Regions from separate parts of the Bradyrhizobium sp. T-12 genome, predicted to be linked through region 2. Evidence: predicted binding sites of a transcription regulator. Region 2 holds the regulator's gene; each other region holds the start of a gene.
What was found. The regulator LexA, encoded in region 2, represses DNA repair genes until DNA is damaged. The targets are predictions, from matches to a motif close to TGTTCNNNNTGTGTTCNG.
Positions count from the first base shown of each region.

Region 1: a site for LexA is predicted at 2,808-2,825, ahead of AC0WRY_RS32445 (DNA recombination protein RmuC). Genes of this name have one in related genera too.
Region 3: a site for LexA is predicted at 2,030-2,047, ahead of AC0WRY_RS16705 (single-stranded DNA-binding protein). Genes of this name have one in related genera too.

Region 1 covers NZ_CM177756.1:6,787,926-6,792,861, forward strand. The annotation lists gene dapE (succinyl-diaminopimelate desuccinylase) at 1-280, shown strand, start outside; gene truA (tRNA pseudouridine(38-40) synthase TruA) at 356-1,093, opposite strand; gene fmt (methionyl-tRNA formyltransferase) at 1,100-2,023, opposite strand; gene def (peptide deformylase) at 2,161-2,685, opposite strand; gene AC0WRY_RS32445 (DNA recombination protein RmuC) at 2,856-4,052, shown strand; gene AC0WRY_RS32450 (GIY-YIG nuclease family protein) at 4,227-4,583, shown strand; gene AC0WRY_RS32455 (AmpG family muropeptide MFS transporter) at 4,695-4,936, shown strand, end outside.
Region 2 covers NZ_CM177756.1:3,443,674-3,448,609, forward strand. The annotation lists gene AC0WRY_RS16140 (ComEC/Rec2 family competence protein) at 1-1,555, shown strand, start outside; gene AC0WRY_RS16145 (hypothetical protein) at 1,563-1,997, opposite strand; gene lexA (transcriptional repressor LexA) at 2,505-3,206, opposite strand; gene AC0WRY_RS16155 (molybdopterin molybdotransferase MoeA) at 3,382-4,593, opposite strand; gene AC0WRY_RS16160 (hypothetical protein) at 4,795-4,936, opposite strand, start outside.
Region 3 covers NZ_CM177756.1:3,557,194-3,562,129, reverse strand. The annotation lists gene gyrA (DNA gyrase subunit A) at 1-1,023, opposite strand, end outside; gene AC0WRY_RS16705 (single-stranded DNA-binding protein) at 1,378-1,875, opposite strand; gene AC0WRY_RS16700 (outer membrane protein) at 2,456-3,148, shown strand; gene uvrA (excinuclease ABC subunit UvrA) at 3,451-4,936, shown strand, end outside.

The sequences.
Region 1 (4,936 bases), 3.3 Mb from region 2:
CATCGTCTGGGAGCCCTCGAACTCCAACGTGTTCGTGACCAAGCCCGGCCCGTTCACCGATCTCGCGGTGTCCGCGATCGAGGAAGTGACCGGGCGCAAGCCGGAGCTGTCGACGTCAGGCGGCACGTCGGATGCGCGTTTCATTTCGAGCTACTGCCCGGTGATCGAGTTCGGCCTGGTCGGCCAGACCATGCACCAGGTCGACGAGCGCGTGCCGGTCGCCGATCTGGAGAAGCTGACGAAGGTCTATCGCGGGATTTTGACGCGGTATTTTGGGTAGGCCCCTATATCGCCCAGCCCTCCGCCGTCATGCCCGGGCTTGTCCCGGGCATAACGTCCGTGGCGGTATCAGGCCCTAATAATCCACCTTCATCAGATACAGCCCGTCCGGCGGCGCGACGATGCCGCATGCGGCGCGGTTGCGGGCTTCAAGTGCTGCGGAGAGATCATCCGCGGTCCAGCGGCCCTCGCCGACCCAGACCAGCGAGCCCACCATCGAGCGCACCTGGCTGTGCAGGAACGAGCGCGCGGAGGTAACGATGATGATCTCGCGGCCATCACGCGTCACGTCGAGCTGGTCGAGCGTTTTCTCCGGCGACTTGGCCTGGCATTCGGTGTCGCGAAACGTCGTGAAATCGTGCTTGCCGAGCAAGCGTTGCGCCGCCGCATGCATCGCGTCGGCATCGAGCTTGCGCGGCACGCGCCAGGCGTGGCCGATGTCGAGGGCGAGATTGGCGCGGGTGTTGATGACGCGGTAGCGGTAGTGGCGCTTCACGGCGGAAAAGCGCGCCTCGAAACTATCAGGCACGACCTCGGCCTCCAGCACCGCGATCGGATGCGGCCGCAGATGCGCATTGAGCCCGTCGCGAAAACGGCCCGGCGGAAATGATTTGTCGACATCGACATGCGCGACCTGGCCACGCGCATGCACGCCGGCATCGGTACGGCCGGCGCCGTGCACGCGCAAATCCGCACCGGTCATCGCCTTCACGGCCGCCTCCAGCGCGCCTTGCACCGAGGGCAGCGTGTCCTGGATCTGCCAGCCGAAGAACGGCGCGCCGTCATATTCGATGGTGAGCTTGTAGCGGGGCATCGCTGACTAGTTGAACCTCGCTCCCGCCTTCAACGGCGTGCCGCGCAAAAAGTCCGCGGCCTGCATCCGGCCCTTGCCTTCGCGCTGCAGCTCGATGATGCGGATCGCGCCTTCGCCGCAGGCGATGGTGAGCTGATCGTCGAGCACCGCGCCCGGTTCGCCAGAGTCTTGTCCCAGCTCGCAGCGCAGGATCTTGACGCGCGAATTCTCCAGCTCCGCCCAGGCGCCGGGGAACGGCGACAGGCCGTGGATGTGACGCAGCACCTCGCGCGCCGGCTTGCTCCAGTCGATCCGCGCCTCGGCCTTGTCGATCTTGGCGGCGTAGGTGACGCCGTCCTCGCTCTGCTTCCTGAGCTGGAGCCCGCCGCGGGCGAGCGCGGCCATCGCGCGCACCATGAGATCGGCGCCTAACCGCGACAGGCGATCATGCAGATCGAGCGCAGTCATGCTGTCGGTGATGGCAAGCCGCTCGGCCATGGCGACGTCGCCGGTATCCAAGCCGACATCCATCTTCATCACCATGACGCCGCTCTCGGCATCGCCGGCCATGATCGCGCGGTTGATCGGCGCCGCGCCACGCCAGCGCGGCAGCAGCGAGGCGTGCAGATTGTAGCAGCCGAGCTTCGGCGCATCGAGGATCGCCTGCGGCAGGATCATGCCGTAGGCGACGACGACAGCGGCATCAGCCTCGAACGCGCTGAATTCGGCAAGTGCCTCTTCGGTCTTCAACGTCTTCGGCGTCAGCACGGGCACGCCGAGCTTTCGCGCGGCTTCCTCGACCGGGGTCGGCTGCAATTGCAGGCCGCGCCGCCCGCCCGGCTTCGGCGCGCGGGTATAGACGGCTGCGATCTCGTGGCCGTGCGCGACGAGCTCGAGCAGCGTCGGCACGGAGAAATCGGGCGTGCCCATGAAGATCAGGCGAAGGGGCATGTGGCTGCGTTCGGGTGAGAGTTCTGGTTCTCCGTCATGCCCGGGCTTGTCCCGGGCATCCGCGTTCTTGGCCGAGAAGGAAGCAAGGCGTGGACGGCCGGGTCAAGCCCGGCCATGACGGCTGGAGACGTGTCGCTTTATTCCGCTCGCTTGGCGGCTTTCTCGAACTTCTTCATCACGCGGTCGCGCTTGAGCTTCGACAGATAGTCGACGAACAGGACGCCGTTGAGATGATCGATCTCGTGCTGGATGCAGGTGGCGTAAAGGCCTTCGGCGTCCTCCTCGTGCACCTTGCCGTCGAGATCGGTGAAGCGCACGCGCACTTTCGCGGGGCGTTCGACCTCCTCGTAATATTCGGGGATCGAGAGGCAGCCTTCCTCATAAACCGACAGCTCCTCGGACGAGGCGATGATCTCGGGGTTGATGAAGACGCGCGGCAGCGGCTTGGTCTCGCCGTTCTCGTCGCGCTTGGCAAGGTCCATGGTGATCAGCCGCAGCGGCTGCGCGATCTGGATCGCGGCCAGGCCGATGCCGGGCGCGTCGTACATGGTCTCGAACATGTCGTCGGCAAGCTTGCGGATCTCCGAGGTGACCTTCTCGATCGGCTTGGAGACCAGACGCAGCTGCTTGTCGGGCAGGATGATGATTTCTCTGAGGGCCATGGCCGCGATTTAAGCCCCAGGCCGGATGCGGTCAATGCGGCCAGGAACCCTGTTAACCCCTCGCTAACCATAAAGCTTCGTCTTTTGTTAACCATAAAAATTAGGGGAGCATTAACCGCCTACGTTCTCCCTTCGTTCGCTAATGCCCGGCGAATCGGCTACAAGGCGCCATGAACGAGATCATTTTCATGCTGGGCGAATGGCCGGTGCGCACCATCGATGCGCTGATCGGCTTCGGGGCCCTCGTCCTCATCCTGCTGGTGGCCATCGCAATCGTCATCGCGCGGTCCGGCCGGCGCGGCGCGGAACTCGCGATGGCACATGCGATCCGGGCTGACGAGCTCGAGGAGCGCTTGAGCGAGGTGCTGCGCGCCCAGAGCGAGTCTTCCGGCCGGGTCGACGCCATGACCCAGGCGCTGGCGGGACGCCAGGCCGAGATGGCGCGGGCGGTCAACGAGCGGCTGGATTCGGTGACCCATCGCGTCGGCCAGTCCATGGAACATTCGACCCGCAACACTATGGAGAGCCTGCGCGCATTGCACGAGCGGCTCGGCATCATCGACAGCGCGCACAAGAACCTCACCGATCTCACCACGCAGGTGACGACCTTGCGCGACGTTCTCGCCAACAAGCAGTCGCGCGGCGCCTTCGGCCAGGCGCGGATGGAGGCGATCGTCCAGGACGGCCTTCCCAAGGGGGCCTACGAGTTCCAGTTCACGCTCTCGACCGGCAAGCGGCCCGACTGTGTCGTGTTCCTGCCGGACCAGCGCCCGCTCTGCATCGACGCGAAATTCCCGCTGGAGGCGATGACGGCGCTGCACGACGCCCGCACCGACGAGGAGAAGCGCGTTGCCACGCAGCGGCTGCGCGGCGACGTGATGAAGCATGTCAGCGACATCGCCGAAAAATATCTCGTTACCGGCGAGACCCAGGAGATGGCGCTGATGTTCGTGCCGTCGGAATCGGTCTACGCCGAGATCCATGACGGCTTCGACGACGTGATCCAGAAGGCCTACCGCGCCCGCGTCGTGCTGGTGTCGCCCTCGCTGCTGATGCTGGCGATCCAGGTGATGCAGCAGATCATGAAGGACGCGCGCATGCGCGATGCCGCCGACCAGATCCAGACCGAAGTGATCAAGCTCGGCGACGACCTGGGTCGTCTCAGGGATCGCGTGGTCAAACTGCAGAAGCATTTTTCCGATGCGAACGAGGACGTCCGCCAGATCCTGATCTCCGCCGACAAGATCGAAAAGCGCGCAGGCCGCATCGAGGAGCTCGATTTCAGCAAGAGCGATACTCCGGAAGGACCGCGCCTGGTGGCAGGCGCCGGCGAGCTGTTTCCGCGGAAGCTGCAGGCGGGGGAGTGATCGGGGCGACACTGTCATGCCCCGCGCAGGCGGGGCATCCAGTACGCTGCGGCGGTTATGATTGAATCGAGATGCCGGTGAATCGAGATGCCGGTGATTACTGGATCGTCCGCCTTCGCGGAGGATGACGGCGGTGGAGGCGGTCAAGCGGGTGCACGCCATTACTACGTCTACATTCTCGCGAGTAAGATTGGCGGCACTCTCTATATTGGTGTCACGAACGACCTGATCCGCCGCGTCGCAGAGCACAAGTCAAAACTCATCGAGAGCTTCACGGAAAAGTACGACGTCGCGAGGCTCGTCTACTTCGAACAGTTCGACGATCCCGAGAACGCGATCAAGCGGGAAAAGCGTCTCAAAAAGTGGAACAGGGCCTGGAAGGTTCGGTTGATCGAGCAGCAAAACCCAAATTGGAATGATCTTTATCACGAGATCGCTGGCCACCATGACGCCGTCTCGATCTGTCATGCCCCGCGAAGGCGGGGCATCCAGTACGCCCCGGCGGTTGAAATTGAATCGAGCCGCTGGTGATTACTGGATCGTCCGCCTTCGCGGACGATGACACCGAGGATGCATCGACGACTTTCCGTCTCGCTGGCGTCACCAGAGTCTTTTCCCCCAGAATCTGCTAACACCCCCCTCATGACCGCACCCGACGCGACCTCCCCCGCCGCCGCTCCTGCGACCTCCTGGCGCGATAGTCTTGCCGTTTACCTGCAGCCGCGGGTGCTGATCGTGCTGTTCCTCGGCTTCTCCTCCGGCCTGCCGCTGGCATTGTCGGGCTCGACGCTGCTGGTGTGGATGCGCGAGGCGGGGGTCGACCTCAAGACCATCGGCCTGTTCGCGCTGGTCGGCACGCCCTACACGCTGAAATTCCTCTGGGC
Region 2 (4,936 bases):
GCTGCGCTATGCCGCCTTCATGCAGGGCCTGCGCGATGCGATCGACGCCCGCATCCGCGCAACGCTCGAGGGCGACAACCGCGCGATCGCAACTGCACTACTCACCGGGCGGCGCGATGCGATTTCCGCCCCTGTCAACGATGCGATGTTCATCTCCGGGCTTGGACACGTTCTCTCGATCTCCGGCTATCACATGGCGGTGGTCGCCGGCGTCGTCTTCTTCGCGGTGCGCGCGCTGCTGGCGTTGATCCCGGGCCTGGCGGCCGGCTTCGCCATCAAGAAATGGTCGGCGGCTGCAGCATTCGTCGCGGCTGCGTTCTATCTGCTGCTCTCGGGCGCCGAGGTCGCAACCCAACGGTCGTTCTTCATGACGGCGGTGGTGCTGATCGCGGTGATGGTCGATCGCCGCGCCATCACCTTCCGCACGCTGGCGGTGGCGGCGCTGATCGTGCTTGCTGTCGCGCCGGAGGCGCTGGTGCATCCGAGCTTCCAGATGTCGTTTGCGGCAACGCTCGGGCTGGTGGCGCTGGTGCAGATCGGCATGCCGAACCTGCTGGCCTCACCCGATCATTCGGCCACCGCGCGCGTCGCGCTGTGGGGCGGGCGCGAGATCGCGATGCTGTTCCTGGCCTCGCTGATCGCGGGGCTTGCGACCACGCCCTATGCCGCCTTCCACTTCCATCGCGTCACGCCCTATGGCGTGCTCGCCAATCTCGGTGCGATGCCGGTGGTCTCGGCGCTGGTGATGCCGGCGGGGCTGCTGGGATTGCTGGCCGCGCCCTTCGGGCTCGATGGCGTCTTCTGGTGGCTGATGGGCCTCGGCATCGACTGGATGGTCGCGGTCTCGCGCTGGGTGGCGGCCTTGCCGGGCGCGGTCGGCCGCATCCCGGCGTTCGGGATCGCGCCGCTGATCGCCGCGAGCCTCGGCATCATCGTGATGGGCCTGTTGCGCACGCCCTTGCGCTGGTGCGGTGCCGTGGTGCTGCTGGCGTCCATCGCGTGGGGCCTGTCGGTGCGGCAGCCCGATATCCTGATCGCCGGGGACGGCGCGAGCGTCGCGGTGCGGGGCGGGGACGGGCGCCTGCACCTGATCAGGACGGGCAAGGACAATTTCATGCTGAAGGAGTGGCTGGCGGCCGACGCCGATCCGCGCGATGCCGGCAGCAGCGCGCTGGCCGAGGGGGTGTCGTGCGACGAGGCCGGCTGCGTCACGCCGCTTGCCGACGGGCGCCTGGTTGCGTTGGCCTCGCGCATCGATGCGCTCGCGGACGATTGCAGCCGTGCCGCACTGGTCGTGACGTCACGGCCCGCACCGCCCGATTGCGCGGCGATGGTGGTGGATCGGCAGCGGCTCGTTCGCCAGGGCGCGCTGGCGTTGACACGGCGTGGCGACGGATTTGCAGTTCAGGCGGTGAGGGCGAGGGGCACGAACCGTCCCTGGTCGCCGGCGGCCGCCGGCGAGGGAGATTTCGAAGGAGCCCTCATGCCGAGGGCGGCGGCTCCGCGCGCCAAGGATGCGACCCCGTCGGAGGCCGATCTTCAGGCGGAGGACTGAGCCTCGGTCAGCCCAGCGGCAGCGGTGTGACGGGCGAACGGCTATCGGCGATGATCTCAGGCTTGTGCTCGCGCTCGCCGACCGGTTGGGTCACGGGCAATTGCAGCACGGTTGCGCGCTGGCCTTCGACGAGCTGAGTCACCAGCACGTATTTGCCATCAGGGAATTCGATCGCATCGTGATGGCGATCGGGAATGTGCGGATCGATCTTGCCGAACTTGCCGACGCGGGAGTTGACGGTGCGCGTCCAGATCCAGCGGTTGTCGTAACGGACGTTGTCTGCGAAGGCGAGCTCCGTTCCCGGCAGCAGGCAGACCGCAACGGAGAGGTCGGCTTCGGAGGCGAAGCCGCGCGTCGAGGTGCCGCGGAAGGTTGTCGTGACGATGGTCTCGCCGACTTCTGCGGGGCGCGTCGCGACGGCATGCAGGCTATAGTCACACATCGGGTGCTCCTCATGTGAAGATAGCGACCCGCGCCTCTCGGAGGCACAGGCCTCTGTCAGAGTTTAAACACCAACGTTGTGCTTGGTTGTAGGCAAATCTGCGGCTGGGATCCGCACCCCGCGATCACTTTAACTTTCCCGAATTCGCCAGGAACAAAGCTGGCTGCGGTGCATTACGCCGGCGCCTGTCACGACACTTCGCATTGCCGGCGCGATCGCGGCGCTGCGCAATTGGGTGTTGCGGACATGGCAATGCGATGGCGCGGCAACGGCCCCGTGCCCCGACCGCTGCCCAAACGATCTGGTCTTCCGAACGCGAAACGCCGTGACGCGATGTTGCTGCGGTCCGCCGAAGATGGCCGTGGAGGAGGGGCCGGATAATCTGTGCAGAACCAGAATGATCATCCAGCCGGAGCGGACATTCATCCGCTCCAATCTCAGATCGGCGACGCCGACCGAAGGCGCACGCAGGCGCCAAAACTACTTTCGGACTGAGTCCTTCCGGACTCAGTACTTCCGGTAAAGCCCAATCAGCTTGCCCTGAATCTTCACCCGGTTCGGCGGCAGGATACGCACCTCATAGGCGGCATTGGCAGGCTCGAGCGCGATCGACGCGCCGCGGCGGCGGAAGCGCTTGAGCGTAGCCTCCTCGTCGTCGATCAGCGCCACCACGATGTCGCCGGTGTCGGCGCTCTCGTTGCGCTGGATCAGCGCCATGTCGCCGTCCAGGATACCGGCCTCGACCATGGAATCACCGCGCACCTCGAGAGCGTAATGCTCGCCCGAGCCGAGCATGTCGGGCGGCACGCTGATGGTGTGGCTGCGGGTCTGCAATGCCTCGATCGGCGTGCCGGCCGCGATCCGGCCCATCACGGGCACCGCAACGGGCCGCTCGCCCTCGTCCACGGGCGGGCTGGAGCTCGCGCGGATCTTGCCGAGATTGCCCTCGATGACGCTTGGCGTGAAGCCGCGCCGGGCGCCGGCGGCAGCCTGGAGCTCCGGCAGCTTGATCACTTCGATGGCGCGGGCGCGGTTGGGCAGCCGGCGAATGAAGCCGCGCTCCTCGAGCGCGGTGATCAGGCGGTGGATGCCCGACTTCGAGCGCAGGTCGAGCGCATCCTTCATCTCGTCGAAGGAGGGCGGCACGCCGCTTTCCTTCAAACGCTCGCTGATGAACCGCAGAAGCTCGTATTGTTTGCGCGTTAACATCTCGACCAAAGTCCCCCGGTTGATGTCGTTCGATTCCGAGACGATGAGTTCAGCGATAAGCCGCTACATCCTCGAAACAAATCATGAACGGACACTATATGTTCGATACATGTTCCGCAACTGCTTAATTTACCGTGAACGAAGCGCGGTTCGCGGAATGCGTGTGGCCGTGCACTCAGACGGGGAGCCGCAGCACCTCGCAGGGGCTGCCGGCCTCGGCCTTGGGTGCGAACGGTGGGCGCACGAGAAGTACCTGTGCCGCAGCAAGATTCGCAAGCAGAGAGGAATCCTGATGGCTGACGGGAAGCGCGACCGGCGTGCCGTCGTCGCGCAGCTCGAGGCGCGCGCGCAAGTAATCCTCGCGCTGGTCGTTGGCACCGAGATCGCAGGCGAGCACGGCGCGTTCGCGACGATGATGAATCACCGAGCGGCCCGACAAGGCGCGAATCAGCGGCACCATGAACAGGAAGGCGCACACATAGGACGACACGGGATTGCCGGGCAGGCCGATCACGCGCATGGCGCCGAGCCGCCCGTGCATCATCGGCTTGCCCGGCCGCATGGCGATCTTCCAGAACGCCATCGCGATGCCTTCGTCCCTGAGTGCCTGCTGGACCAGGTCGTGGTCGCCGACCGACGCGCCGCCGGTCGTGATCAGGATATCGGCACCGCTCTCGCGGGCGCGGCGGATGCCTGATGTGGTGGCCTCCAGCGTGTCGGCGGCGACGCCGAGGTCGACGGTCTCGGCGCCCTCGCTGCGGGCGAGCGCGTGCAGGGCGTAGCCGTTGGAGTAGACGATCTGGCCGTGCCCGGGCGCTGAGCCCGGCATCACCAGTTCGTCACCGGTGGCGAGGATCGCGACCTTGGGACGGCGGCAGACGGCGAGCTGCGGGTAATTCATTCCGGCAGCGAGCGCGAGGTCACGCTCGGTCAGACGCGTGCCCTTGCGGAGGAGGACGTCACCCTCACGGAAGTCGACGCCGGCCGGGCGGATGTGCCGTCCGGTGATCGCGGCTTCCTTGATCGTGACGCTGTTGCCGTCCGCGACGGTGTCCTCCTGGATCACGACCGCGTCCGCACCGTCGGGAACGACGCCCCCGGTGAAGATCCGCACGGCTTCGCCGGTGCCGACCGCTCTCGCGAAAGGACGGCCGGCGGCGACCTCGCCAATCACCGTCAGCCGGGAATCGATCGCTGCCGCGTCGGCCGCGCGCACCGCATAGCCGTCCATCGCCGACATGGCTTGCGGCGGCTGCGTGCGCCGCGCCGCGACATCAAGTGCCAGCACGCGGTGATAGGCCTCGTCGAGGGCAACCATCTGTTCAGGCAGCGGCTCTGCACCTGCCAGCACCGCGGCAAGGGCGTCGGAAACCGGCATCAGGGCCACGGGCAAAACTCCTGCTCGCACATCGTTCAATGGGGCGGCGAGAGTTCTAGCCGACCGCAGGCGCGAGGCAAAGCAGCGCGCGGGATGATCTATCCTGCGTGATCTCCGTGGTGGAGGAGTGCAAGTTCGTCAGGGCATGATCAGGAAGCCGAGACAGCGCGCCGTGAAGGACGAGAATCACGAGCGCCAACACCGATACGGTCACCGTGCCGCCGGATCGTCCGGACTGATCTCAAATGCGACGTCGGGCGCTTTGGGCCCTTGATCCTTGTCGGGGAGCGGATCGGCCTGCGATTTCAGGTCGGCGGCCTTGCTGATCAGCTTGGCGGAAAGGTCAGAATCC
Region 3 (4,936 bases), 110 kb from region 2:
GACGCCGAAGCTGGTCTGCAGCGGCGTGAACCTGTACAGCTGGTTCAGCACCACGTCCGGCACGGCGTCGCGCTTCAACTCGATGACCACGCGGTAGCCTTCGCGGTCGGATTCGTCGCGCAGGTCGCCGATGCCCTCGATCTTCTTTTCCTTGACCAGTTCGGCGATGCGCTCGACCATCGTCGCCTTGTTCACCTGGTAGGGAATCTCGGTGACGATGATCGCCTCGCGCTCCTTGCGGATGGTCTCGATCGCGACCTTGCCACGCATCACGATCGAGCCGCGGCCGAGGTGATAGGCCGAGCGGATGCCTTGCCGCCCAAGGATGACGCCGCCGGTCGGAAAATCCGGTCCCGGCACGATGTTGATCAGTTCGTCGATGGTCAGCGCGGGGTTGTCGATCAGCGCGATGCAGGCGTCGATGACCTCGCCGAGATTGTGCGGCGGGATGTTGGTCGCCATGCCGACCGCGATGCCGCCGGCGCCGTTGACGAGGAGGTTCGGGAACTTGGCCGGCAAGACCGACGGTTCGGTCTCGTTGTTGTCGTAGTTCGGCTGGAAGTCGACGGTGTCCTTGTCGATGTCGGCCAGCAGGGCCAGCGCCGCCTTGGTCAGGCGCGCTTCGGTGTAACGATAGGCGGCCGCGGGATCGCCATCGACCGAGCCGAAATTGCCCTGGCCGTCGATCAGCGGCACGCGCATGGAGAAGTCCTGCGCCATCCGGACCATGGCGTCGTAGATCGACTGGTCGCCATGCGGATGATATTTACCGATGACGTCACCGACCACGCGGGCGGACTTCACGTACTTCTTGTCGGGCGTGTGCCCCTGCTCGTTCATCGAGAACAGGATGCGGCGGTGCACCGGCTTCAGGCCGTCGCGGGCATCAGGCAGCGCCCGCGCCACGATCACGCTCATGGCGTAGTCGAGATAGGACTTCTTCATCTCCTCGAAGATGGAGACGGGGCGAATATCCGAGGGTTGCGCCGGCTGGTCGCCGGGCTTGTCGTCGTCGTCAGCCAAGGGGAAATCCGGTGAGGTTTTATCTGGGAATCATATAGCGCATCGGGGCCCTGATAACCACCCTTGCGGGCTCGAGGGAAGCGCTTTTTCCGCTTATTTTTCCAATAGCTTACGGCCTTGCAACGAGGGTCTCGGATGGGCATGGAACAGGCTCTTCGAAATCGCCTCGGCCACCTCAATGATCGCGCGGTGGCGCGCACCTCTTCGGCCTGCTTGCCCGGCGCGGTCAGAGTTCAACCCAAACATGAGCGGGCCCGGAAATCCCGAGCCCGCTCTGTCGATTAGTAAGGTTTGCTGACACGACGTGGCAGGCGCGGCCCAACCTGCCGGCGCCCCCTTATCGTCAGACCGTCCTCAGAACGGGATATCGTCGTCCATGTCACTGTTGCGGCCACCGCCGCCGGCGGCCACGGGACGGCGTGGCGCGCTGCTGACGGGTCCTGACGAGCCGAAATCACCACCCGGCTCATCGCCGAAGCTGCCGCCTCCACCGCCGCCGCTGCGGCCGTCGAGCATCGTGAGCGTCGAGTTGAAGCCCTGGAGCACGACCTCGGTCGAATACTTCTCGACACCGCTCTGGTCGGTGTACTTGCGGGTCTGAAGCGCGCCCTCGATGTAAACCTTGGCGCCCTTCTTCAGATACTGTTCGACGATCTTGCAAAGCGGCTCCGAGAAGATCACGACGCGATGCCACTCGGTCTTCTCCTTGCGTTCGCCAGTATTCTTGTCGCGCCAGGTCTCCGAGGTGGCGATGCTCAAATTCGCAATCGGCCGCCCGTCCTGGGTGCGGCGGATCTCAGGATCCTTGCCGAGATTTCCAACCAGAATGACCTTGTTGACGCTTCCCGCCATCGCCGCTCTCCACTCCGAATGCCACTGATTTCAAAAGGCCGAGCGCGCTGCCCGCGTTCCTCTGCGCCCTGTTGAGGCGACCCTATACGCTTGCAGGCGCCGCTCAGCCCACCACCCCCTGGGTTATCCCCACATATAGCACCGACCTTCGCTATGTTCCAGATTTGTTCTTTCTGGCCGGGCGTCGAACAGAGCGCCACGCGCACTCTGACTTTCACCGGCTCGGGAACCTCCCGGCCGCTCTGCCTGGAGCCTCACACGTTCTAAGCGCATCGCCGGAATTGCGACATCGGCATGATCAGCCTGAATGACCCCGGGCGGCCCGCCACTCGTCAAGCACGGATATCTATCTGATATACTTGAATGATTTAACGATCCAGATCGCGCCCTCCTCTGCAGGCGGGGCGCGAATCAGGGGTTAAATAAGTCAGTAACCATCACCTTTCCGACCACTGTGGCTTTTCGGATACACAACTTGCGGCTTCAGTGGTGTAAGCACGGCATCAGTTGGGCCGTTGAGTCCGCTGCCCTTCCGTCCGCGGAAGGCAACAACAGAAACTGGGACTGGGATTAGTTGAAAATGAAAAAGGTTTTGTTGGCTTCGGCCTGTTTGTTCGCTCTGGCGGCCCCCGCTTCGGCTGCTGATCTCGCGGCGCGCCCCTACACCAAGGCTCCGGTCGCTCCGATGGCTTCGGTCTACAACTGGACCGGCTTCTATCTCGGTGTCGTCGGTGGCGGCGCTTGGGAAAACGCTTCGGGCGACCCGAAGATGAAGGGCGGCTTCGTCGGCGGCACCGCCGGCTACAACTGGCAGACCGGCAACGTCGTGTTCGGCCTCGAGGCCGATGCTGCGTGGGCTGACGTCAGCGCGTCGGTCTCCGGTCCGGTCCTCGTCCCCGGCTTCGGTGTTGCCACGGCGACCCTGAGCTCGAAGACGGATGCGATGGGCACCGTTCGCGGCCGTATCGGCTGGGCCGTCAACAACGTGCTGTTCTACGGCACGGGTGGCTATGCCTGGATCGACAACAAGCTGAGCGCCAGCGCTCTCGGCGTGACCATCTCCGACAGCAAGTTCCACTCCGGCTGGACCGTCGGTGCGGGCGTCGAAGCGTTCTTCGCTCCGAACTGGACCGTCAAGGGCGAGTACCTCTATCGCAGCCTCGGCGGCGAGACCTACTTCTCGGGCGCCCTGCCCACCGGCACGCTCAACTTCCACACCGTGCAGGTCGGCGTGAACTATCACTTCGGCGCCCCGGTCGTCGCCAAGTACTGAGCTTCGACTTAAACGCTACCCGCGTTACGAAAGGCCGGCCTTGCGCCGGCCTTTTTGTTTGCCCTTGCTCGTTGTTTGCCCGCTCGTTCGCCTGCCGCGTTCTACAGTTCCGCGCCCGCCTGCTGCCAGATGCCGCCAGCGCGCCAACATTCCGTTGACGATTCGCAACTCCCTCTGGAAATCCGCGCGCGTTCTTCCTACGTTCGCTGATAACCCCATCGGCGCCGATCCCGGTTCCGGGCGAAGCGCGCCTTCATCATTGGCGCGATCGCGCGTCTTTGGATTCCTTGAGGACCAGCGGGATGGATGAAGTGATCAAGGCGAAGCGCCAACAACAGAACGCGGGCTCAAGCCTGCGCGCAATTACGATCCGTGGCGCGCGCGAGCACAACCTCAAGAACATCGACGTCGAGATTCCCCGCGACAAGCTGGTGGTGTTCACCGGCCTCTCCGGCTCCGGCAAATCCTCACTCGCCTTCGACACCATCTACGCCGAGGGCCAGCGCCGCTACGTCGAATCGCTCTCGGCCTATGCGCGTCAATTCCTGGAGATGATGCAGAAGCCCGACGTCGACCAGATCGACGGCCTGTCGCCCGCGATCTCGATCGAGCAGAAGACGACATCGAAGAACCCGCGCTCGACCGTCGGCACCGTCACCGAGATCTACGACTATATGCGCCTGCTGTGGGCGCGCGTCGGCGTGCCCTATTCGCCGGCCACCGGTCTGCCGATCGAGAGCCAGACCGTCTCGCAGATGGTCGACCGCGTGCTGGCGCTGCCCGAGGGCACCCGCCTCTATCTGCTCGCGCCCGTCGTGCGCGGCCGCAAGGGCGAGTACCGCAAGGAGCTCGCCGAATGGCTCAAGAAGGGCTTTCAACGCGTCAAGATCGACGGCACCTTCCATGAGCTTGCGGAAGCGCCGACGCTGGACAAGAAATTCCCGCACGACATCGACGTCGTCGTCGACCGCATCGTGGTGCGCGCCGACATCGGCCAGCGCCTCGCCGAGAGCTTTGAGACCGCGCTGAAGCTCGCCGAGGGCCTTGCCGTCGTCGAGTTCGCCGACGCCCCCACGGCGGCTCCCACCGAGGAGAAAAAGAAGACCGCCAAGATCCACGACAAGAGCGGGCCCGAGCGCATGCTCTTCTCGGAAAAGTTCGCCTGCCCGGTCTCGGGCTTCACGATTCCAGAGGTCGAGCCCAGACTGTTCTCCTTCAACAATCCCTATGGCGCCTGCCCGGCCTGCGGCGGCCTCGGCGTCGAGCAGCATGTCGACGAGGACCTCGTCATTCCCGACAAGGAGCTCGCCATCGGCAAGGGCGCGATCGCACCATGGGCCAAATCGTCCTCGCCCTATTACATCCAGACCCTGACTGCGCTCGGCAAGCACTACAAGTTCACGCTGACCACCAAGTGGAAGGACCTGCCCAAGAAGACGCAGAACGCGATCCTGCATGGCTCCGGCGAAGACGAGATCAAGTTCTCCTATGAGGACGGGGTGCGCTCCTACGACACCAAGAAGCCGTTCGAGGGCGTCATCACCAACATCAACCGCCGCTACCGCGAGACCGAAAGCGAGTGGGCGCGCGAGGAGCTGGCGAAATACTTCCACGACGTGCCCTGCGAGGGATGCAAGGGTTTTCGGCTCAAGCCCGAGGCGCTCTGCGTCAAGATCGGAGCCAGGCATATCGGCGAGATCTCGGAGCTGTCGGTCAAGAAGGCCGGCGAATGGTTCGAGACCGTGCCCGACGCGCTCAACGCGCAGCAGAACGAGATCGCCGGCCGCA